DNA from 2 places in the Streptomyces sp. NPDC001536 genome. Region 1 is predicted to be linked to the other one. Evidence: riboswitches for the same ligand, from Rfam matches in the RefSeq annotation. Region 1 holds a riboswitch; the other holds the start of a gene.
The links. A riboswitch is a leader RNA that binds a small molecule or an ion and turns the genes downstream of it on or off. The one in region 1 is predicted to bind glycine.
Positions count from the first base shown of each region.

Region 2: another riboswitch for glycine. It lies ahead of gcvT (glycine cleavage system aminomethyltransferase GcvT); the one in region 1 lies ahead of gcvP (aminomethyl-transferring glycine dehydrogenase).

Region 1 covers NZ_JBIAVQ010000025.1:7,768-19,250, reverse strand. Annotated here, with positions in the region: gene ACFY0U_RS42645 (hypothetical protein) at 1-408, shown strand, start outside; gene ACFY0U_RS42640 (DUF1707 domain-containing protein) at 386-982, opposite strand; gene ACFY0U_RS42635 (molybdopterin-binding protein) at 1,086-1,481, shown strand; gene modA (molybdate ABC transporter substrate-binding protein) at 1,858-2,682, shown strand; gene ACFY0U_RS42625 (ABC transporter permease) at 2,679-3,533, shown strand; gene ACFY0U_RS42620 (ABC transporter ATP-binding protein) at 3,703-4,767, shown strand; gene ACFY0U_RS42615 (molybdopterin-binding protein) at 4,794-5,213, shown strand; gene gcvP (aminomethyl-transferring glycine dehydrogenase) at 5,272-8,157, opposite strand; glycine riboswitch at 8,332-8,428, opposite strand; gene ACFY0U_RS42605 (PRC-barrel domain-containing protein) at 8,560-8,937, shown strand; partial or broken gene ACFY0U_RS42600 (DNA polymerase IV) at 8,853-10,402, opposite strand; gene ACFY0U_RS42595 (MerR family transcriptional regulator) at 10,460-11,107, opposite strand; gene ACFY0U_RS42590 (bifunctional nuclease family protein) at 11,357-11,483, opposite strand, start outside.
Region 2 covers NZ_JBIAVQ010000014.1:288,012-299,494, reverse strand. Annotated here, with positions in the region: partial or broken gene ACFY0U_RS33860 (serine hydroxymethyltransferase) at 1-107, opposite strand, end outside; gene gcvH (glycine cleavage system protein GcvH) at 123-500, opposite strand; gene gcvT (glycine cleavage system aminomethyltransferase GcvT) at 619-1,734, opposite strand; glycine riboswitch at 1,878-1,971, opposite strand; gene ACFY0U_RS33845 (AAA family ATPase) at 2,163-2,825, shown strand; gene ACFY0U_RS33840 (enhanced serine sensitivity protein SseB) at 2,906-3,676, shown strand; gene ACFY0U_RS33835 (enhanced serine sensitivity protein SseB C-terminal domain-containing protein) at 3,821-4,621, shown strand; gene ACFY0U_RS33830 (ABC transporter permease) at 4,935-5,945, shown strand; gene ACFY0U_RS33825 (ABC transporter substrate-binding protein) at 6,015-7,814, shown strand; gene ACFY0U_RS33820 (ABC transporter permease) at 7,924-8,922, shown strand; gene ACFY0U_RS33815 (ABC transporter ATP-binding protein) at 8,919-10,016, shown strand; gene ACFY0U_RS33810 (ABC transporter ATP-binding protein) at 10,028-11,269, shown strand; gene ACFY0U_RS33805 (trimeric intracellular cation channel family protein) at 11,330-11,483, shown strand, end outside.

The sequences.
Region 1 (11,483 bases):
TGGGACATGGGCACCCTGACCCTCACCCGCGCCCTGCTCTGGCTCACCCTGTCCGCCACGGTCTTCGCGGTCCTCTTCCCCCAACGCATCACGGCAGGACCGGGCTGGCTGGAAGTACAGGGCCTCACGGGCCACCACCGGGTCCACACGGACGCCCTGGTGTCAGTACAGCTCTACGGCCAGATCTCCTCGCACCTGATCCTCCGCGACACCCACGGCAACCGCCTGGAACTCGACCCCCGCGTCCTGACCACCAACCCCTTCCTCTGGCACGAACTGGACACGGGCGTACGCCACTCACTCGCACACGGCACCCTGCGCCAGAGCACGGACGCCCTACGCCACCTCGGCCAGGAGCTCGACGACGAGACCGCCCTGTCGGTCCTCAGGGCGTCCGGGATCTCCTGAGGAACCCCCGCCGCCCCCGAGCCACGACCTTGCCGTACCTCAGCCGCCCACCGACCTCCACCCGCAGCACGACAGGCGTGCCGGAGTCACCGGCTGGACGCGTCTTCACCTGGGCGTACTCGACGACGAGCGAGTCGGTCTCCACCACGACGCCGGGCCGCGTCACCAGCCGCAGCGTCCCGCCCCGCATGTCGAGGTCGACGTAGAGCGTGTCGTACGTGATCACCGCGTCGGTGAAGTCCAGCGTCACGTCACCCCAGGACGACTCGACCTCCAGCCGACGGGGCACCACCCACCCGTCGCCGCGCACGGCCGACCCGCCCTGCTGCTCGATCCGGACGACGTCCTTGACCTCACCGGCCGCGTCCACCGGGAGGTCCGCGGTCAGCACGGCCAGCTCCCCCAGGGTGCGGGCGGACAGGGCGGCCTCCAGACGCTCGTCGAGCTCCTCGGCGGTCAGCCGGCCGTCCCCCGCCGCGATACGCAGTACGTCCACGACCCGGTCCCGGTCCGCATGCGAGGCCCTCAGCCCGACCGGTGCGCTCACACCGCCCCGTACAACCTCACCCGACATGCCCTCACTCCGATCCCAGCGACCGACTAAAGCTATATCGCGTTATACCCAACGCTCAACCCCGCACCCTCCGTTCCCCGTTGATGCCCCTATCGTGATCCGCATGCAGTCGTACACGATCGGCCAGGCGGCCCGACTCCTGGGCGTGAGCCCCGACACCGCCCGCCGCTGGGCGGACGCGGGCCGGGTGGCCACCCACCGCGACGAGGCCGGGCGCCGGCTCATCGACGGCCAGGACCTGGCCGCGTTCTCCGTCGAGCTGGCCAGAGGCGACACCGGCGACGAGGAACCGTCGTACACCTCGGTCCGCAACGCCTTCCCCGGCATCGTCACCGCCATCAAGCTCGGCGATGTCGCCGCCCAGGTCGAGATCCAGGCCGGCCCGCACCGCCTGGTCTCCCTGCTGACCCGCGAGGCCGTCGAGGAACTGGGCCTGGAGGTCGGCATGGAGGCCACGGCCCGCGTGAAGTCGACGAACGTACACATCGACCGCACCTGAGACCCACCAGGCCCCACCACCCGCCCCCCCGGGCGCACGCCCGTCAGACCCGGCCCCTTCAGCCTCACCCCCCCGGCGCTGCGCCCAGCGCAGCAGGTCCGGCACGGTCAGCCGGACCGGACGGGCGAGATCCCCGCTCACGGCCAGTTCGGCAACCAGCTGCTGCACGAGACACCACCGCCGGCAGGACCGTACCCGCGCGGCAGTCCCGTAGAAACGCACATGCGCACCCCACCCCGCAATGAGGCCGGATCATGCAATGCAACAGGAGACTTACGCCTTGCATGTGCGGCAGTATCATCGCCGCACGGTCTTCGACAGGCCGCTGCCGGGCCCCAGCGGCCCATGCCCGAAGAACGTGAAGGAGCAGACCGTGATGACCCGTTCCGCGCGCCGGACCCGCCGGACCCTGCAGCTGGCCGGTGCCGGAGCCGCCGCGCTGCTGGCGCTGACCGCCTGCTCCTCCTCCGACCCGGACTCCGACTCCGCCGGCTCCGACACCTCGGCCTCCGGGTCGGCGAAGCTGTCCGGCACGGTGAACGTCTTCGCCGCGGCCTCGCTGAAGGAGAGCTTCACGACCCTGGGCGAGGAGTTCGAGAAGGCCCACCCCGGCACCAAGGTCACCTTCAACTTCGGCGGCAGCGACACCCTGGCGGCCAGCATCACGGGCGGCGCCGGCGCCGACGTGTTCGCCGCGGCCAGCCCCAAGACGATGAAGATCGTCACAGACGCCGGAGACGCCACGGGTACGCCCGCCACCTTCGTCCGCAACCAGCTGGAGATCGCCACCCTGCCGGGCAACCCGGACAAGATCGCCTCCTTGAAGGACCTCACCAAGTCGGGCCTGAAGGTCGTGCTGTGCGACGCGGAGGTCCCCTGCGGTGCCGCCGCTCAGAAGGCCCTGGACGCCAGCAGCCTCAAGCTCACCCCGGTCTCCTACGAGCAGGACGTCAAGAGCGCCCTGACGAAGGTCGAGCTCAAGGAGGCCGATGCCGCGGTGGTCTACAAGACCGATGTGAAGGCCGCGGGTGACAAGGTGGAGGGCGTGGACTTCCCCGAGTCGGCCGACGCCATCAACGACTACCCGATCGCCCTGCTCAAGGACGCCCCGAACGCCGCCGCGGCGAAGGCGTTCATCGAGCTGGTCCAGTCAGCCGAGGGTCAGAAGGTCCTGACCGCGGCAGGGTTCCTCAAGCCGTGACGTCCCTCGACACGACCGGCACCGCGGACACCCTCAAGGGCGGTCCGCGGCGCCGCCGCGCCCGGTCGACGGTCAGGGGCGTACCGCTCCCCCTCCTCCTCCCGGCTCTGCTGGGCCTGGCGTTCCTGATCCTCCCCCTGGTCGCCCTGCTGGTCCGGGCTCCCTGGAGCACCCTCCCGGAGCAGCTGACCAGCGCCGAGGTGTGGCAGGCGCTACGCCTGTCCCTGGTGTGCGCCACGGCCGCGACCGCCCTCAGTCTCCTGATCGGCGTCCCCCTGGCCTGGCTCCTGGCCCGCACCGACTTCCCCGGCCGCGGCCTGGTCCGCGCCCTGGTGACCCTCCCCCTGGTCCTCCCCCCGGTGGTGGGCGGTGTGGCCCTCCTGATGGCCCTGGGCCGCAACGGCATCGTGGGCCAGTGGCTGGACTCCTGGTTCGGCGTCACGCTCCCCTTCACCACGGCAGGCGTCATCGTCGCGGAGACCTTCGTGGCGATGCCGTTCCTGGTCATCAGCGTGGAGGGCACCCTGCGCGCGGCGGACCCCCGCTACGAGGAGGCGGCCACCACCCTGGGCGCCTCCCGCTTCACGGCCTTCCGGCGCGTGACCCTCCCCCTGATCGCCCCCGGCATCGCAGCCGGCGCGGTCCTCGCCTGGGCCCGGGCCCTGGGCGAGTTCGGCGCCACGATCACCTTCGCCGGCAACTTCCCCGGCCGCACCCAGACCATGCCCCTCGCGGTCTACCTGGCCCTCCAGAGCGACCCGGCAGCGGCGATCGCCCTGAGCCTGGTGCTCCTGGCGGTATCGATCGCGGTACTGGCGGGCTTGCGGGACCGCTGGATGACGGCGTCATGACGAGCCCGGCCGGCCAGAAGCCGACGAACATCCCTTGGACGAAGATCTGATGCCGAACACCCACCCCGCGGCCGCCGACGGCGCTCAACCCCCACAGGGGCCACCCGCACCCGACAACGAAGGCAGCACGGGCGGTGCGGGTGGGAAAACAAATCCGGCCGAAGGCCGGATGCCCACCCCCCACCCGCACTCACCCGACGGCCTCCACGCCCACCTGATCGTCACCCACCCCACCTTCCACCTCGACATCACCCTCACCGCACCCCCCGGCGAGGTAGTAGCCCTCCTCGGCCCCAACGGCGCAGGCAAGACCACCGCCCTCCGCGCCCTCGCCGGCCTCACCCCCCTCACCGCCGGTCACCTCCACCTCGACGGCACCGACCTGAACCGCACACCCCCCGAATCCCGCCCCGTAGGCGTCGTATTCCAGGACTACCTCCTCTTCCCCCACCTCACCGCCCTGGACAACGTCGCGTTCGGCCCCCGCTGCCAGGGCGCCACAAAGGCAGACGCCCGCCGCCAGGCAACCGAGTGGCTGACCCGCATGGGCCTCACCGACCACGCCACGGCCAAACCCCGCAGACTCTCCGGCGGACAGGCCCAACGCGTCGCCCTGGCCCGCGCCCTGGCCACCCACCCCCGCCTGCTCCTCCTCGACGAGCCTCTCGCCGCCCTGGACGCCCGCACCCGCCTGGAGGTCCGCTCCCAACTCCGCCGCCACCTTGCCGACTTCGAGGCAGTCGCCGTCCTGGTCACCCACGACCCCCTGGACGCGATGGTCCTGGCCGACCGCCTGGTCGTGATCGAGCACGGACGGATCGTCCAGGAGGGCACCCCGTCCGACATCGCCCGCCATCCCCGTACGGACTACATCGCCCAGCTCGTCGGCCTGAACCTCTACAAGGGCCGGTCGGAAGGCCACACGGTCCGCCTGGAGGCCGGCCCCGACATCACCACCACCGAGGACCTCACGGGAGAGACCTTCGTCGCGTTCCCCCCGTCCGCCGTGACCCTCTACCGCGACCGCCCCACCGGCTCCAGCGCCCGCAACCTCTGGCGCTGCGAGGTCGCCGGCCTGGAGACCCACGGCGACCAGATCCGCGCCGACCTCACCGGCGAACTCCCCCTCGCCGCGGACCTCACCACGGTCGCCGCGGCCGAACTGGACCTGCACCCGGGCGCGGAGGTCTGGGCCACGGTGAAGGCGACGCAAACGCACGCATACCCGGCGTAAGACGCCAACGCCCATAGGTTGATGCCATGACGTTGAGCATCCGCAACCAACTCCCCGGCACCGTCACCGAGGTCACCCCCGGCGAGGTGATGGCCACGGTCAAGGTCCATCTCTCCGGCGGCCAGAACCTCACCGCCGCGATCACCAAGGAGGCGGCCGAGGACCTGGCCCTCGCGGCGGGCTCCGCCGTACGCGCCCTGGTGAAGTCGACGGAGATCTCCCTGGCCACGGGCCGCGTCGACGGCCTCTCGATCCGCAACCGGCTCCCCGGCACGGTCACCGCCGTCACCACCGGCCCCGCCATGGCAGCCGTCAAGCTGACGGTCGACGGCACCGAACTGACCGCCGCCATCACCAAGGACGCCGCCGAGGACCTGGCCCTCACCGCCGGCACCCCGGTCGTAGCCCTGATCAAGTCGACCGAGGTCTCCCTCGCGACCGAGTGAGCCGCCCGGGACATGAAAAGGGCCCCGCCGAAAGCGGGGCCCTTCTTCCACTACCGGCTCAGTCCTCGTACGCGTCCAGCGGCGGGCACGAGCACACCAGGTTCCGGTCGCCGAAGGCCTGGTCGATCCGGCGCACCGGCGGCCAGTACTTGTCCGCGACCGACACCCCGGCCGGGAACACGGCCTCCTCGCGCGTGTACGCGTGCTCCCACTCCCCGCCGAGCGCGCGGGCCGTGTGCGGCGCGTTCCGCAGCGGGTTGTCGTCCGCGGGCCACTCGCCGGAGCCGACCTTCTCGATCTCCGCGCGGATCGCGATCATCGCGTCGCAGAACCGGTCGAGCTCGATCAGATCCTCGGACTCGGTCGGCTCGATCATCAGCGTCCCCGCCACCGGGAACGACATCGTCGGCGCGTGGAACCCGTAGTCGATGAGCCGCTTGGCGACGTCGTCGACGCTCACTCCGGTCGCCTTGGTCAGCGGCCGCAGATCGATGATGCACTCGTGCGCGACCAGCCCGCCGGGGCCGGTGTAGAGCACGGGGTAGTGCGGTTCGAGCCGCTTGGCGATGTAGTTGGCACCGAGCACCGCCACCTGCGTGGCGCGCTTGAGCCCCTCACCGCCCATGAGCCGGACGTACGTCCACGAGATCGGCAGGATCCCCGCGGACCCCCACGGCGCGGCCGAGATCGGCCCGACACCCGTCTCCGGCCCGGCCTCGGGCTGCAGCGGGTGGTTGGGCAGATACGGCGCCAGGTGCGCACGCACACCGACCGGCCCGACGCCCGGTCCGCCACCGCCGTGCGGGATGCAGAAGGTCTTGTGCAGGTTCAGGTGCGAGACGTCGCCGCCGAAGTGGCCCGGCTTGGCGAGCCCCACCAGGGCGTTGAGGTTGGCGCCGTCGACGTACACCTGCCCGCCGGCCTCGTGCACCTGTGCGCAGATGTCGGCGACATGCTCCTCGAACACACCGTGCGTCGAGGGGTACGTGATCATCAGCACCGACAGCTCGTCGCGGTACTGCTCGATCTTCGCCCGCAGATCCTCGACGTCGATCTCGCCGTCCTCGGCGGTCTTCACGACGACGACCTTCATCCCGGCCATGACCGCGCTGGCGGCGTTGGTCCCGTGCGCGGAGGACGGGATCAGACACACGGTCCGCTGCTCGTCCCCATTGGCCCGGTGGTACCCGCGTACGGCGAGCAGTCCGGCCAGCTCACCCTGCGACCCGGCGTTGGGCTGAAGGCTGACCTTGTCGTACCCGGTGACCTCGGCGAGACGTTCCTCCAGCTCACGGATGAGCGTGAGGTAGCCCTGGGCCTGCTCGGCGGGCGCGAAGGGGTGCAACTGCCCGAACTCGGGCCAGGTGACCGGCTCCATCTCGGTGGTCGCGTTGAGCTTCATGGTGCAGGAGCCCAGCGGGATCATGCCGCGGTCGAGCGCGTAGTCCCGGTCGGCGAGCCGGCGCAGGTAACGCAGCATCGCCGTCTCGGAGCGGTGCTGGTGGAAGACCGGGTGCGTGAGGAACTCGTCGCCGCGCAGCAGCGCGGCCGGCACGGCGTCCTCGGTGACGGCGTCGAGCGCCTCGATGTCGCCCTCGACCCCGAACGCCTGCCATACGGCGCTCAGCTGGGCCCGCGTGGTCGTCTCGTCGCAGGCGGCGGAGACCCGGTCGGCGTCCACGAGGCACAGGTTGACGCCGTTCTCGCGCGCGGCGGCGACGACCTCGGCGGCCCTGCCCGGCACCCGGACGGTCACCGTGTCGAAGTAGGCGCCGTGCACGACCTCGACACCACCGGCGGTGAGCCCCGCGGCGAGGATGCTCGCGTAGCGGTGGGTCCGCCGCGCGATGTCCTTCAGCCCCTCGGGCCCGTGGTAGACGGCGTACATCCCGGCCATCACGGCGAGCAGCACCTGCGCGGTACAGATGTTGCTGGTCGCCTTCTCACGGCGGATGTGCTGCTCTCGGGTCTGCAGGGCCAGCCGGTACGCCTTGTGCCCGGCGGCGTCCACGGACACGCCCACGAGCCGCCCGGGCAGGCTGCGCGCGAACTTCTCGTGCACCGCCATGTAGCCGGCGTGCGGCCCACCGAAGCCCATCGGCACACCGAAGCGCTGTGTGGTCCCGACCGCGATGTCGGCCCCGAGCTCACCGGGCGACTTCAGCAGCGTCAGCGCGAGCAGATCCGCGGCGACGGTGACCAGTGCTCCGAGCTCGTGCGCCTGCTCGATCAGGGGCTTTATGTCCCGTACGACACCGGAGGCGCCGGGGTACTGGACGAGCACGCCGTTGATCTCCCGCCCGGCGACATCGGCCGGAATGCCGTCGCTGAGGTCGGCGACCACGACCTCCACGCCGGTCGGCTCGGCACGGGTCTCGATCACGGCGATGGTCTGCGGAAGCGCGTCCGCGTCGACCAGGAACAGCCCCTTCTTGTTCTTGCCCATGCGCCGGGACAGCGACATCGCCTCGGCGGCCGCCGTGCCCTCGTCGAGCAGCGAGGCGCCGGAGGTGGGCAGCCCGGTCAGTTCGGCGACCATGGTCTGGAAGTTGAGCAGGGCCTCCAGCCGTCCCTGGGAGATCTCGGGCTGGTACGGCGTGTAGGCGGTGTACCAGGCCGGGTTCTCCATGACATTGCGCAGGATGACGGGCGGCGTGAAGGTCCCGTAGTACCCGAGTCCGATCATGGAGCCGAGAACCTGGTTCCGGTCGGCGAGCGAGCGAAGCTCGGCGAGCACCTCGGCCTCGGTGCGTGCGCCGGGCAGGTCGAGGTCATCGGCGTTCTTGATCACATCCGGCACCGCGGCGGCGGTGAGCTCGTCCAGCGAGCCGTAGCCGACCTGCGCGAGCATCTTGGCCCGCGCCTCGTGGTCGGGCCCGATGTGGCGCTGTTCGAAGGGGATCCCCTGCTCGAGTTCGGTGAGCGGAGTGCGGTGGGCGGTCATTACGGAGGCCTCCTGGTCTGACACGACCTGCGAGGGGCACCACGGCACGGGTACCCGGACGGCCTCCCCCTCTGTCATCTCAACCTGAGAGCTTCACCGGGACGCCCGAGGACTCCCGGCTTTCACCGTCGGTGAGAGCGGAAGCCGTACTCCCGCTCTGCTTTCCAGAGTGGCCTCGTCCGTGCGGTACGTGTGCCTGAGAGATTCCGGGGAGGATTTGCTCCTTCGGCGCCTCCGAACGGTGTCCGGAGGACTCTCCCGCACAGGGTCGGCAGCCGCTTGTCAGCCTAGCAGCGAGGTCAACGCGGATCCCTCGAGATCCCCTCGAGTGGCCACCTCCCCCAATGTGCTCTTTCGTAGTTCCTACGGATGCGTTGCGAGTCGCGACCTAGTGGAGGGCCCGTGCATACCGACATCGATCCTCGGAACCTGATCGGCCGCAAGGCCTTCGACCGCAACGGCACCAAGATCGGCACGATCGACGAGGTCTATCTCGACGACGCGACCGGTGTGCCCGAATGGGCGGCCATACGCACCGGCCTCTTCAGCAGGGACGCCTTCGTCCCCCTGGAACCCAGCGAACTCCTCGACGGCACCCTCCGAGTCCCCTTCGACCGCGCCCTGATCAAGGACGCCCCGGACTTCGGCGTGGGCCGCCACCTGTCCCCCGACCAGGAACTCCAGCTCTACCACCACTACGGCCTGGACGTGGCCCCACCACCCCCCTTCCCGGACCACGACTTCGGCAAGCTGGCGGGCACGGAGGACGCGGAAGCCTGACGCGGCAGGCGCACAGACCCGCAGCCGCCGACGGCGCTCGGCCACCAGGGGCCACCCGCACCCGACAACGAAACCGTCACGGGTGGTGCGGGTGGGAACCCAGATCCGGCCGAAGGCCGGATGCCCCACACACAACCGGCACCAACGGCAAAGGCTCAGCCACCGCCAACGCAGCATCGTCCACCGAAAACGTCCGCACCCGCCCCGGCTCGGAATCCGGTGTCTCGAACCGCACCGTCACCCTCCCCAGCCCACTCCCCTGCACCCACCCGTGCCCGAACTCGTCATGCCGCACATCGTGCCCCGACACCCACCGCCGCTCGACAGGAACGACCGGCGTCTCCTCAGCCACCTCGCTCCCCGGCTCCTCCTCCGCAAGCTCCCCCCGCTCCCCCGCGGCCTGCGCGAACAGATCCTCCTGCGTGTAATCGGCAAGCCCACTCACTCCGACCCCCAGCAACCGCACACCCCCGGTCGTATCCACGGAATCCAACAGCCGAGCCGCAGCCTCCCGCACGACAGCGGGGTCATCGGTGGGCCCCCGCAACGTCTCGGACCGCGTCAGCGTGGAGAAGTCGTACCGCCGCACCTTCAGCACGATGGTCCGCCCCGACAGCCCGGCCCCCCGCAGCCTCCGCACACACCGGTCCGCCAGCCGCTGCACCTCCAGCCCCACCCGCACCCGGTCGTGGATGTCCACGTCATACGTGTCCTCGACCGACACGGACTTGGTCTCCCGCTCGGCGACCACGGGCCGCTCGTCGTAGGCCATCGCCATCGCGTACAGCCCGTGCCCATGGGCCTTCCCCAGCAGCCGTACGAGCTCGTCCTCCCCCGCCTCCGCGATCTCCTCGACCGTGTGGATCCCGGCCCGCCGCAGATGGTCCCCCGTCGCCGGCCCCACCCCCGGCAGGATCCGCACCGACTTGGGCCCCAGCAGTGCCCGCTCGGTCCCCGGCTCGATCAGGACCAGCCCGTCCGGCTTGGCCTGCTCGGAGGCGATCTTCGCGAGCATCTTGGACGCGGCGAGCCCCACCGACCCCGTGAGCCCCGTGACGGCCCGTATGTCGGCCCGCAGCTTGGCCCCGGCCAGCCGCGCCGACTCCTCGTCCCAGGCCGCGCCCCCGGCCTCCAGATCCACGAACGCCTCGTCGAGGCTGAGCGGCTCCACCAGCGGCGACAGCGCCCGCAGCAGCCCCATCACCTGATCACTGATCGACCGGTAGAACGCAAAGCGCGGCACGAGATACGCGGCGTTCGGCGCGAGCCGCCGCGCCTGAGCCATCGGCATCGCGGAATGCACGCCGAACACCCGGGCCTCGTACGAGCAGGTGGCCACCACGCCACGCGGCCCGAGCCCGCCCACCACGACGGCCTTCCCCCGCAGGCTCGGCTTGGACGCCTGCTCCGCCGAGGCGAAGAAGGCATCCATGTCGAGATGCAGGATCGTGGGCGTGGTTCTCACATCTCCGATGCTGCCCTACGCCACTGACAATGCCCCGTCGCGAGCGCGGAGCGGCTCTCAGACCGCCCGGTTGCGCCGCCGCGCCAGCTCGTCGGCCGGGTTGTGCCCGACGAGGGTCTCGCCGGTGTCGATCCGCTCCCCGTGCAGCTGGGACAGGGCGCTCTCGACGTCCCGCCACACGACACCCACGGCGATCCCGAAGACGCCCTGACCGCCCTGGAGCAGCGCGTGGACCTCGTCGGGCGAGCTGCACTCGTAGACCGTGGCGCCGTCGCTCATGAGCGTCATGCGCTCCAGGTCCCGGAATCCGCGCTCCCGCAGGTGCTGCACGGCGGTGCGGATGTTCTGGAGCGACACCCCGGTGTCGAGGAACCGCTTGACGATCTTCAGGACGACGACGTCCCGGAAGCTGTACAGGCGCTGCGTCCCCGACCCGTGGGCGGGCCGCACGCTCGGCTCCACGAGCCCGGTGCGCGCCCAGTAGTCCAGTTGCCGGTAGGTGATGCCGGCAGCGGCACAGGCCGTCGGACCGCGGTAGCCGATCTCCTCGGACGCCATGGACGTCGCCCCTCCGCCGCTGCTCGGCACAGCCGCCGGTCGCTGCGGAACGTGATCGGCCGCGCTGCTGTGAAGCGGGTACGGGCCGCTCGCCCCCAGACTGCGTCCGGGAGCACCCCCAGCCGTACCGTCGCCGCTGCTTCTCACGCCGACCTCCGTCCTTGACCTGCCTTCTCGACGGTAGGCAGTCACCCGGGGTGCGTCAACGATCGCCACACTCGGCACGCCGAGTGATAATCACCCTAGGAGTGGTTTCCCGTACCCCACCGCGGGGAAAGGCTAGCCGAATGCGCTCGGGACGGGCCGCAGGACGCTCTCACACGCCGCTGGCAAATGCCGGCATTTCCGTGGTCACCGGACACGGGCGCCCCGTCAGACGGTGAGTCCGGCCGTGCCTCACTGGCTGCTGGTGCCGAAGTCCTCGGGCGAGATCTGGTCGAGGAACTCGCGGAACTTCTCCACCTCGTCCTCCTGCTCGTCCGGGATCGCGATACCCGCGTCGTCGAGCACACCGTCGCTGCCG
Region 2 (11,483 bases), on a different contig from region 1:
TCGGAGGCGATCATCTCCAGGGTGGACTGCTGACGGTTCAGCTCGGCGTCGACCGCGACGGCGATCTCCGGGTCGAGCTCGTGCAGGGGCGTGTTCAGTGCGGACATCAGGTGTACGACTCCTCAGCCGGCGGAAAAGGCGGTGTACTCGTCGGCGGAGAGCAGGTCGGCCGGCTCGTCCGCGATGCGTACCTTGAACAGCCAGCCGCCCTCGAAGGGGGCGGAGTTCACCAGCGACGGGTCGTTGACGACGTCCTCGTTGACCGCGGTGACCTCACCGGACACCGGGGAGTACAGGTCGGACACGGACTTGGTCGACTCCAGCTCGCCGCAGGTCTCGCCCGCGGTCACCGTGTCACCGACCTCCGGGAGCTGCACGAAGACGACATCGCCGAGCGCGTTGGCCGCGTGCTCCGTGATGCCTACCGTCGAGACGCCGTCCTCGGCGCCCGACAGCCACTCGTGCTCCTTGCTGTAGCGCAGCTGCTGGGGGTTGCTCATGGCCTGAATTCTCCTGTACGCGGGGGAGTGCTGGTGAATGGGGGACTGCTGGGAACGTGCGTGAGCAGCGGAAATGTGCGCAGGGTCACGCGCGGGCGCGCGACCTCACGTCCAGTGTCTACTTCTGGCGCTTATAGAACGGCAGAGCCACGACCTCGTAGGGCTCGTGGCTGCCCCGGATGTCCACACCGACCCCGGTGGTGCCCGGCGCGGCGTGCGCGGCGTCGACGTACGCCATCGCGATCGGCTTGCCCAGCGTGGGGGAGGGGGCGCCGGAGGTGACCTCGCCGATCACCTGGCCGTCGGCGACCACGGCGTACCCGGCGCGGGGGACACGGCGGCCCTCGGCGATCAGGCCGACGAGAACGCGCGGTACGTCGTGGTCGAGGTTCTCGAGGGCCTCGCGCAGCGCCTGGCGCCCCACGAAGTCGCCCTCCTTCTCGAACTTCACCACCCGGCCGAGCCCGGCGTCGAAGGGGGTGAGCGAGGTGCTCAGCTCATGCCCGTACAGCGGCATGCCCGCCTCCAGGCGCAGCGTGTCCCGGCAGGACAGACCGCAGGGGATCAGGCCGACGGCCTCGCCCGCCTTGGTCAGGGCCTGCCACAGCTCGACCGCGTGCTCGGGCTTCACGAACAGTTCGAAGCCGTCCTCGCCGGTGTAGCCGGTGCGGGCGATCAGCGCCGGGACACCGGCGACCGTGCCGGGCAGCCCGGCGTAGTACTTGAGGCCGTCGAGGTCGGCGTCGGTGAGGGACTTCACGATGCCGGAGGACTCGGGGCCCTGCACGGCGATCAGCGCGTACGCGTCCCGGTCGTCGCGCACCTCGGCGTCGAAGCCGGCCGCACGCTCCACCAGTGCGTCCAGGACGACCTGGGCGTTGGAGGCGTTGGCGACGACCATGTACTCGGTGTCGTGGAGCCGGTAGACGATCAGGTCGTCCAGGATGCCGCCGTCCTCGCGGCAGATCATGGTGTAGCGGGCACGGCCGACGCCGACGCTCCCGATGTTGCCCACGAGGGCGTAGTCCAAGAGGGCCGCGGCCTGCGGTCCGGTGACCGTGATCTCGCCCATGTGGGAGAGGTCGAAGAGCCCGGCCTTCGTGCGCACGGCGTTGTGCTCGTCGCGCTCGGAGCCGTAGCGCAGGGGCATGTCCCAGCCGGCGAAGTCGGTCATCGTCGCGCCGAGCGAGCGATGCAGGGCATCGAGCGCGGTAAGACGGGGTTCATTGCTCATCGGACGGTTGTCTCCCAAGGCATGACGGCGAGGTCGTTCCTCCCCATCTGTCATCGGAACCTGAGAGGTTCGCCATGACCGCAGGGGACATGACTTGCACCTTGGGTGGAGCCGCCGGAGGGCGGCTCGCTTTTCAGATGTGCCTCGCCCGCGCGGTAACGGGGCCTGAGAGATTCAAGGGAGGGACTTGCTCCTTCGGCGTCCCAGCAGGGCTGGGAACTCTCCCGCGCGGATTCAAACGGCCGGTATGCAGTTGGCGCGGCCATCATTGCACGCATCCGGCGACCACGGCAGGGGCGGCCCTCGCCGCAGCCTGTAGCAGGCCTGTTGCGAGAAACGGACGGAAACAGGAGGCACCGCGGATTACCTTCTCTTTACACTCGACGGGGATGGGAACTCGTGACCCACCCCAGGGGAGGACGATCACGGTGAACAGGACCACTGCGTACGCCACCACCTCGGCCGTCGCGCTGCCCGCACAGCCGGCCGCTCCGGCCCGGGAGGCGTGCGCACCGCAGCCGGTCGTCCGCGACCTGCGCGACCGCGCCGGCCACAGCCCGCACGCCCTGCTCTTCGCCCCGGACGACCTCGTCGTGATCACCGGCCTGCCCGGCAGCGGCAAGTCGACCCTGATGCGGCGGGCCGTCAAGGGCACCCGGATCGACTCCCAGGACACCCGCGACCGCTGGGACGAGCGGGCGCCGCGTTTCCTGCCGTACGCGATCTACCGCCCCCTGGTCCGGGCCGCCCACTACTTCGGTCTGTTCCGCGCGCTGCGCTCCGGCAAGGGGGTCGTCGTGCACGACTGCGGCACCCAGTCCTGGGTGCGCGGCTGGCTGGCCCGCGAGGCCCGCCGGCGCGGCGGCACCCTGCATCTGCTGCTGCTCGACGTCACCCCGGACATCGCGCTGGCCGGTCAGCGCGAGCGTGGCCGCGGCGTCTCGAAGTACGCCTTCCTCAGGCACCGCACGGCGGCCGCCCGGCTGATCCGCTCGGTGGCGAAGGGCGACCTGCCGCAAGGCGTCGGCTCGGCGGTGCTGCTCGACCGGGACGCGGCGGACACCCTGCGCCGGATCGGTTTCACGGGCTGACCTCGGGCGCCCGCGTACCCGCTAGCCTTCTCAGCCACAGACCCGACACAAGCGGCAGTACTCGGCAGGCGGACGGACAGATGGCATTCCCGGCACAGGCACACCCCCATCCGCACGGCGGCGGATGGCCCGGCAACGAGCTGGAGGAGGTGCTCTCGGCCTCCCTCGGCATGCCCGCGGCCGGTGCCCGGATAATCGAGGTCCTGGGCCGCAGCTTCGTCTGGATCCCGCTGCCGAACGGCGGCGGCCCGCACAGCGGCCCCCTCGACCTGCCCAGCATGGAGATCGAGGGCCAGGCGTACGTCCCGGTCTTCAGCTCCGAGGAGCAGTTCCGCCATGTCGCGGGCGGGCACATGGCGTACACGATCGCGCCCGCGGTCGAGTTCGCGCGCGGCCTGCCCCCGCAGGTCGGCATCGCCGTGAACCCGGACGGCGTGGTCGGCGTGCCCCTCCCTCCGCCCGCCGTCTCCGAACTCTGCCGCATCGGCCGCACCCCGCTGGACGGCCCCAACACCGGCGGCCGCGTCAAGCTCTACGAACCGGACTGGCAGGACGACCCGGTCGACTTCCTCGCCACCGCCTCCGCCGAGTTCGCCGCGACAGGCGTCGTCCTGACCGCCCGCCGCTGCCTGGCCTCGATCGAGACGGCCGAGCCCGTGATGTTCGTCGGCGTAGAACTCTCCCAATGGGAGGGCGACTTGCGTACCCTCCCGATGGACGCACTGGGCAGGGCCCTGGGCCGAACCCCGGTGAAATGGCCGGTGAACCTGGTCCTGCTGGACGTAGCGGATGATCCGGTGGGTCACTGGATGAAAGAGAAGGTACGTCCCTTTTATCAGCAGGACTTTTAGACGCCCTCAGGGCAGCACACCTAGGGGCGCGGGGAACTGCGCGACAAGCCACGACGTACCGGCACCCCGCAGACCACCGCAAGCCCCGAGCCGTCACCGCTTAAGCTGTCGGCAGACATACGCACCGTTTCTCCGGAGGGACTCGTGAGCGCGAGCGGCACCGCCGCGACCGGCCAGGTCGAGCACATGCTGCGCCAGGTGACGCCGGGGCGATACGACGCCTACGAGGCACTCCTCCGCGCCCTCGCCACCCCCTCCTCCGGCCAGATCTGGATGCTCCTCTGGCACGGCCAGTCCGGCTCGCCCGACGCCCAGTACGGAAACATGGAGGTGGGCGGGTACGGATACGCCCCGTGCGTCACCTCCGCCCAGGAACTGAGCGCCAGCGGGTGGAACCGCTCCTACGAGGTCGTCGACGGGATCGACGTCGCCCGCACCCTCTACCCCGACCACTTCGGCCTCTGGCTCAACCCGCACGCCCCCGGCGGCGGAGTCGGCATCCCCTGGCTCGACCTGCGCCGGATCGCCACCGGTCTGGAGCGCCAGCCGGCCGGTCCGCTGCGGCTGTCGGAGCCCGGGATCGAGATCCCGCAGTTCTACGGCCTGATCGCGCAGAACGCCCACCGCACCCCGGCCGTCCGCTCGCTGCGCCGCGCCTGGGTGCAGCCCGCGCTCGGGGCGCCGTACCTCGCCATCGGACTGGACGTGTACGACACCAGTCCGCCCGCCGTGGACTCGGTGCGCGCGATGATGCAGCAGTCCATCGGCGCGGTCCCGGACGGGCTGCCGGTGTCGACCGTCGCCATGTCCGACGAGTACGACCCGGTCGCGATGTGGATGCGCGCGAGCGCCCGCCCCTTCTACGACCGCGAGGCGCACGCGGCGGCTCCCGCGCAGGCTCCGGCGGCCGGGTACGGCTACCCTCCGGCGCCCGGCGGCTACTGATCCAGACCGGCACAGGCTCTTCTGTTACGGGAGTGTATCTGCGCGCGTAGATGAGGGCAGATAGCCCCTATGAGGCCCTCATTGTCCCAACTGGTCCCCGTCCGGCCGTCGTTACCCGGCGTCCGGATAACGGAACCCTCCTAGCCGCATCACGTTTATGCATCCTTTCACCGCCAAGTCTGGCAACAGATCGCCAAAGCGTTGAAGACTCCCGCAGCAGGGGTGGGTTCGCCCCTGTGTACGACGGACTGATCACGCCGCCACAGCGGCAAGTGAAGGCCGGCCACCGCCGGTTGAGAGGGGCCCCTGCCAGATGACGGCACCATTGCACGAGCCGACCGCGGAAGCGGCCCCGAGCGCGGCCGAAGAAGCGGCGGTTATCAGCGCCGACGCCAAGGCCGTACAGGGGCGTTCCCTGGGACGGATCGCCTGGGAGCGCCTGAAGCGGGACAAACTCGCTCTCGCGGGCGGCATTGTCGTGCTCTTCCTCATCGTCGTCGCTCTGCTCGCGCCGGTGATCACCAACCTGTACGGCCAGGACCCGAACACGTACAACGACAAAGACCTGATCGACCCGCTGTTCGGCACCCCCAAGGGGGCCTTCGGCGGCGTCAGCGGCGACCACTGGCTGGGTGTCGAGCCGGTCAACGGCCGTGACATCTTCGCCCGCATCCTCTACGGCGCCCGTATCTCGCTGCTCGTCGGCTTCCTGTCCGCGATCGTCGCCGTCGTCATCGGCACGATCCTGGGCATCCTGGCCGGCTTCTTCGGCGGCTGGGTCGACTCCGCGATCAGCCGGGTCATGGACGGTCTGCTGGCCTTCCCGCAGCTGCTCTTCATCATCGCGCTGGTCTCGGTCATGCCGAACGAGATGCTGGGACTGACCGGCACCGACGTGCGCCTGTTCGTGATGATCCTGGTCATCGGCTTCTTCGGCTGGCCCTACATCGGACGCGTGGTGCGCGGCCAGACGCTCTCGCTGCGCGAGCGCGAATACGTCGAGGCGGCCCGCTCGCTCGGCGCCGGGCGGCTCTACATCCTGTTCAAGGAACTGCTGCCCAACCTGGTCGCGCCGATCATCGTCTACACGACGATGATGATCCCCACCAACATCCTCACCGAGGCGGCGCTCAGCTTCCTGGGCGTGGGCGTCAAGCCGCCCACGGCCTCCTGGGGGCAGATGCTCTCGAACGCGATCGACTACTACAAGTCGGACCCCACGTACATGGTGGTCCCGGGTGTGGCGATCTTCATCACCGTTCTTGCCTTCAACCTCTTCGGCGACGGCGTGCGTGACGCGCTGGACCCGAAGGGTTCCCGCTGAACTGCCGTACACAAAGCGTCCCGTGGCACCAACACGGGGTCTCTCATCAAATCCGGAGGATCCGAGATCGTGACTACCCAACGCACCTCAGGGCGGCGGAAGCAGGCGTTTGCCGCTGTCGCCGCGGTCGCCGCGCTGCTGACCACGGCGGCGTGCGGCGGCGGCGGTGATGACGGCAACGACAGCAACAACTCCACGGGCGCGGCCGGCTTCAACGCCGCGAACAACAAGGTCGCCCAGGCCTCGCTGGCCAAGAAGGGCGGCGAGCTGAAGTTCGCCGGTGCCCAGGACGCCGACTCGTGGGACACCACGCGTGGCTACTACGGCTTCATGTGGAACTTCGCGCGCTACTACAGCCGTCAGCTCGTGACGGGCACCGCCGCGCCGGGCGAGAAGGGCACCGAGCTCACGCCGGACCTCGCCACCGGTCTCGCCAAGATCTCCGACGACGGCAAGACCTACACGTACACCCTGCGTGACGGCATCACGTGGGAGGACGGCAAGCCGATCACGTCCAAGGACGTGAAGTACGGCATCGAGCGCGTCTGGGCGCAGGACGTGCTGTCCGGCGGCCCCGTGTACCTGAAGGACGTCCTCGACCCCAAGGGCGAGTACAAGGGTCCCTACAAGGACACCTCCAAGGACAAGCTCGGTCTGAAGGCCATCGAGACGCCGGACGACAAGACCATCGTCTTCAAGCTGCCCGAGGCCAACGCCGACTTCCAGGAGATCCTTGCCCTGGTCTCGGCCTCCCCGGTCCGCCAGGACAAGGACACCAAGTCCAAGTACGGTCTGCACCCGTTCTCCTCCGGCCCGTACAAGTTCCAGTCGTACAGCCCGGGCAAGGACCTGGTCCTGGTCCGCAACGACAAGTGGGACCAGGCTTCGGACCCGATCCGCAAGGCCTACCCGGACAAGATCTCGGTCAAGTTCTTCTCGAACGCCAACGACCTGGACGCCCGTCTGCTCGCCGGTGACTACGACCTGGACATCAACCAGACCGGTCTGTCCCCGCAGGGCCGCACCACCGCCCTCCAGGAGCACAAGGCCAACCTGGACAACCCGGTCTCCGGCTACATCCGGTACGCGGTCTTCCCGCAGACCGTGAAGCCGTTCGACAACATCCACTGCCGCAAGGCCGTGATCTACGGCGCCGACCACGTCTCGCTGCAGACCGCGCGCGGTGGCCCGGTCGCCGGTGGTGACATCGGCACCAACATGCTCCCGCCGACCGTTCCGGGTTCCGAGGGCCAGTCCTACGACCCGTACGAGCTCGCCGGTGCCAACAAGAACGGCAACGTCGCCAAGGCCAAGGAAGAGCTGAAGGCCTGCGGTCAGCCGAACGGCTTCAAGACCACCATCGCGGTGCGTAACAACAAGCCGGTCGAGGTGGCCACCGCCGAGTCCCTCCAGGCCTCGCTGAAGAAGGTCGGCATCACCGTCGACATCGAGCAGTACGACGGCTCGCAGACCTCCGGCATCATCGGCAGCCCCTCGAACGTGAAGAAGAAGGGCTTCGGCATCATCATCATGGGCTGGGGCGCGGACTTCCCGTCCGTCCAGGGCTTCGGTCTGCCGCTGTGGGACGGCAAGTACATCCTGGAGAGCGGCAACAACAACTTCGCCATGATCGACGACAAGAAGATCAACGGCCTGTTCGACACCTACGTCAAGACGCAGGGTGACGCGGAGAAGCTCCAGATCGCCAAGGACATCAACCACGCGGTGATGGACGGTGGCTACTACCTGCCGTTCGTCTTCGAGAAGTTCGTGAACTGGCGCGGTGACCGCCTGGCCAACGTCTACACGTCGGACAACTACAGCGGCATGTACGACTTCGTCAACCTCGGTCTGAAGTCCTCGAAGTAACCCGGCACACCCGCCGAACGGCACGAAAGGCAGGTGAAGGCCGGCGACGTGTGATCGCGGGCCACCGGACGACCTCCGGTGGCCCGCGATCCGCGGCGGGCCGAGAGCTGTGCTCGCTTACCTCATCAGGCGGCTGTTTGCCGCCGCAGTGATGCTCGTGGTCATCATCATGGTGGTCTTCGGCATCTTCTTCCTCGTCCCCAAGTGGGCAGGTGTCGACGTCGCCCTGAGCTTCGTGGGCAAGCAGGCCGACCCCGCCGCTGTCGAGGGCGTGCGGCAGAAGCTGGGACTGGGCGACCCGATCTACGCCCAGGTCTGGGAGTTCTTCAAGGGCATCTTCGCGGGCCGCACCTATGTGGGCGGCGGCGACGTCATCCACTGCTCCGCGCCGTGCTTCGGCTACTCCTTCCGCAGCGAGCAGGCCGTCTGGCCGGTGCTGACCGACCGCTTCCCGGTGACCCTGGGGCTCGCGCTCGGCGCCGCACTGCTGTGGCTGATCCTCGGTGTCTCGGCGGGCGTGCTCTCCGCGCTCAAGCGGGGCAGCCTCTGGGACCGCGGTGCGATGGTCGTCGCCCTCGCGGGTGTCTCCCTCCCGATCTACTTCACCGGTCTGCTGAGCCTGGCGATCTTCTCCTACAGCCTGGGCTGGATCGAGGGCGAGTACGTGCCCCTCGAGGACAGCTTCACCGGCTGGCTCGGCGGCATGATCCTGCCCTGGATCACCCTGGCGTTCCTCTACGCCGCGATGTACGCCCGGATCACCCGCGCCACCATGCTGGAGATCCTCGGCGAGGACTACATCCGCACGGCCCGCGCCAAGGGCCTCAAGGAACAGGTCGTCATCGGCAAGCACGCCATGCGCTCCACGATGACGCCCATCCTGACCATGCTCGGTATGGACCTCGGCGCCCTCATCGGCGGCGCGATCCTGACCGAGACCACGTTCAGCCTTCCCGGCCTCGGCCAGGCGGTGCTGAGCGGTATCAAGAACCAGGACCTGCCCATCATTCTGGGCGTCACCCTGATCACTTCCGTAGCCGTGCTGATCGCCAACCTCGTGGTGGACGTCCTGTACGCCGTGATCGACCCCCGAGTGAGGCTCGCATGACCGAACTCAGCAAGAGCGGAGCGGCCGTGGGTGAGCCCACCCCCGCTTCGCCCGCGCCGACCGCCTTCCTGGAAGTGCGCGACCTGAAGGTGCACTTCCCGACCGACGACGGTCTGGTCAAGTCCGTCGACGGGCTCAGCTTCCAGCTGGAGAAGGGCAAGACCCTCGGCATCGTGGGCGAGTCCGGCTCCGGCAAGTCGGTGACCTCGCTCGGCATCATGGGCCTGCACACCGCCGGCCAGTACGGCAAGCGCAAGGCACAGATCTCCGGCGAGATCTGGCTGGACGGCACCGAGCTGCTCACCGCCGACCCGGACCACGTGCGCAAGCTGCGCGGCCGTGACATGGCGATGATCTTCCAGGACCCGCTGTCCGCGCTGCACCCGTACTACACGATCGGCCAGCAGATCGTGGAGGCGTACCGCATCCACCACAAGGTGGACAAGAAGACCGCCAAGCGCCGTGCCGTGGAGATGCTCGACCGCGTCGGCATCCCGCAGCCGGACAAGCGGGTGGACAGCTACCCGCACGAGTTCTCCGGCGGTATGCGCCAGCGCGCGATGATCGCGATGTCGCTGGTCAACAACCCCGAACTGCTCATCGCGGACGAGCCGACGACCGCCCTGGACGTGACCGTCCAGGCGCAGATCCTCGACCTGATCCGGGATCTGCAGAAGGAGTTCGGCTCCGCGGTCATCATCATCACCCACGACCTGGGCGTCGTCGCCGAGCTCGCCGACGACATCCTGGTGATGTACGGCGGCCGCTGCGTCGAGCGCGGTCCGGCGGAGAAGGTGTTCTACGAGCCCCGCCACCCCTACACCTGGGGTCTGCTCGGCTCGATGCCGCGCCTGGACCGCGACCAGCAGGAGCGCCTGATCCCGGTGAAGGGCTCCCCGCCCTCGCTGATCAACATCCCGTCCGGCTGCGCCTTCAACCCGCGCTGCCCGTACGCGGACATCCCGAAGGACGACGTCACCCGTACGGTCCGCCCCGAGCTGTCCGAGGTGGGCAGCAAGCACTGGGCCGCCTGCCACATGTCGCAGGAGCAGCGGGAGCGTATCTGGATCGAAGAGATTGCGCCGAAGCTGTGAGCGAGGACAAAGTGAGCATCCCTGCGCAGAGCGAAGGCACGGTGATCACCAAGGGCGACGCCGCCCCCGGCGAGACCCTGCTGAAGGTGACCGGGCTCCAGAAACACTTCCCGATCAAGAAGGGCCTGCTCCAGCGGCAGGTCGGCGCGGTGCGCGCGGTCGACGGCATCGACTTCGAGGTCAAGGCCGGCGAGACCCTCGGTGTCGTGGGCGAGTCGGGCTGTGGCAAGTCGACGATGGGCCGGCTGATCACCCGGCTGCTCGAACCGACCGCAGGCAAGGTCGAGTTCGAGGGCCAGGACATCACCCACCTCGGGGTGAGCGGTATGCGTCCGCTGCGCCGCGATGTGCAGATGATCTTCCAGGACCCGTACTCGTCGCTGAACCCGCGCCACACCATCGGCACGATCATCGGCGCCCCCTTCAAGCTCCAGGGCGTCACGCCCGAGGGCGGTATCAAGGCGGAGGTCCAGCGGCTGCTGTCGGTGGTCGGTCTCAACCCCGAGCACTACAACCGCTACCCGCACGAGTTCTCCGGCGGTCAGCGTCAGCGCATCGGCATCGCCCGCGCGCTCGCGCTCAACCCGAAGCTCGTGGTGGCCGACGAGCCGGTCTCCGCGCTGGACGTGTCGATCCAGGCCCAGGTCGTGAACCTGCTGGACGACCTCCAGCAGGAGCTCGGACTGACGTACGTGATCATCGCGCACGACCTCTCGGTCGTCCGGCACGTCTCGGACCGGATCGCGGTGATGTACCTCGGCAAGATCGTCGAGCTGGCGGACCGCGAGTCGCTGTACAAGGCGCCGATGCACCCGTACACCAAGGCGCTCATGTCGGCGGTGCCGATCCCGGACCCGCGGCGCAAGAACGCCAAGAGCGAGCGCATCCTGCTCAAGGGTGACGTGCCCTCGCCGATCTCCCCGCCGAGCGGCTGCCGCTTCCACACCCGCTGCTGGAAGGCGACGGAGATCTGCAAGACGACCGAGCCGAAGCTCGTCGAGCTCAAGCCCGGCCAGCAGGTCGCTTGTCACCACCCGGAGAACTTCGAGGACCAGGCCCCGCAGGACACCGTTCTGCTGACAGTCGCCAAGGAGGCGGCCGAGCTGGTCGCGGACGAGGTGCTCGCGGAGTCGGCGGAGACGTCGGCGGCGGTGGCGGCGGAGGTCGCCGAGAGCGCCTCCGAGAGTGCCGCGGAGGAGACCGAGGAGACTGCGGAGCCCGAGGCTCCGGAAGCTCCTTCCAAGGAGAAGTAAGTCCTGTCAGCGAGCCCCCGCCTTCATTTGTAAGGCGGGGGCTTGCTGCTGGGTGAGAATATGGGGGTGCTCCAGAACCTGTTCACCCCCTCCGTCCAGCACACGCTCGATCTGATCGGCATCTTCGTCTTCGCGATCTCCGGCGCGCTGCTGGCCGTCCGCAAGAACTTCGACGTCTTCGGCATCGCCGTCCTCGCCGAGGTCACGGCGCTGG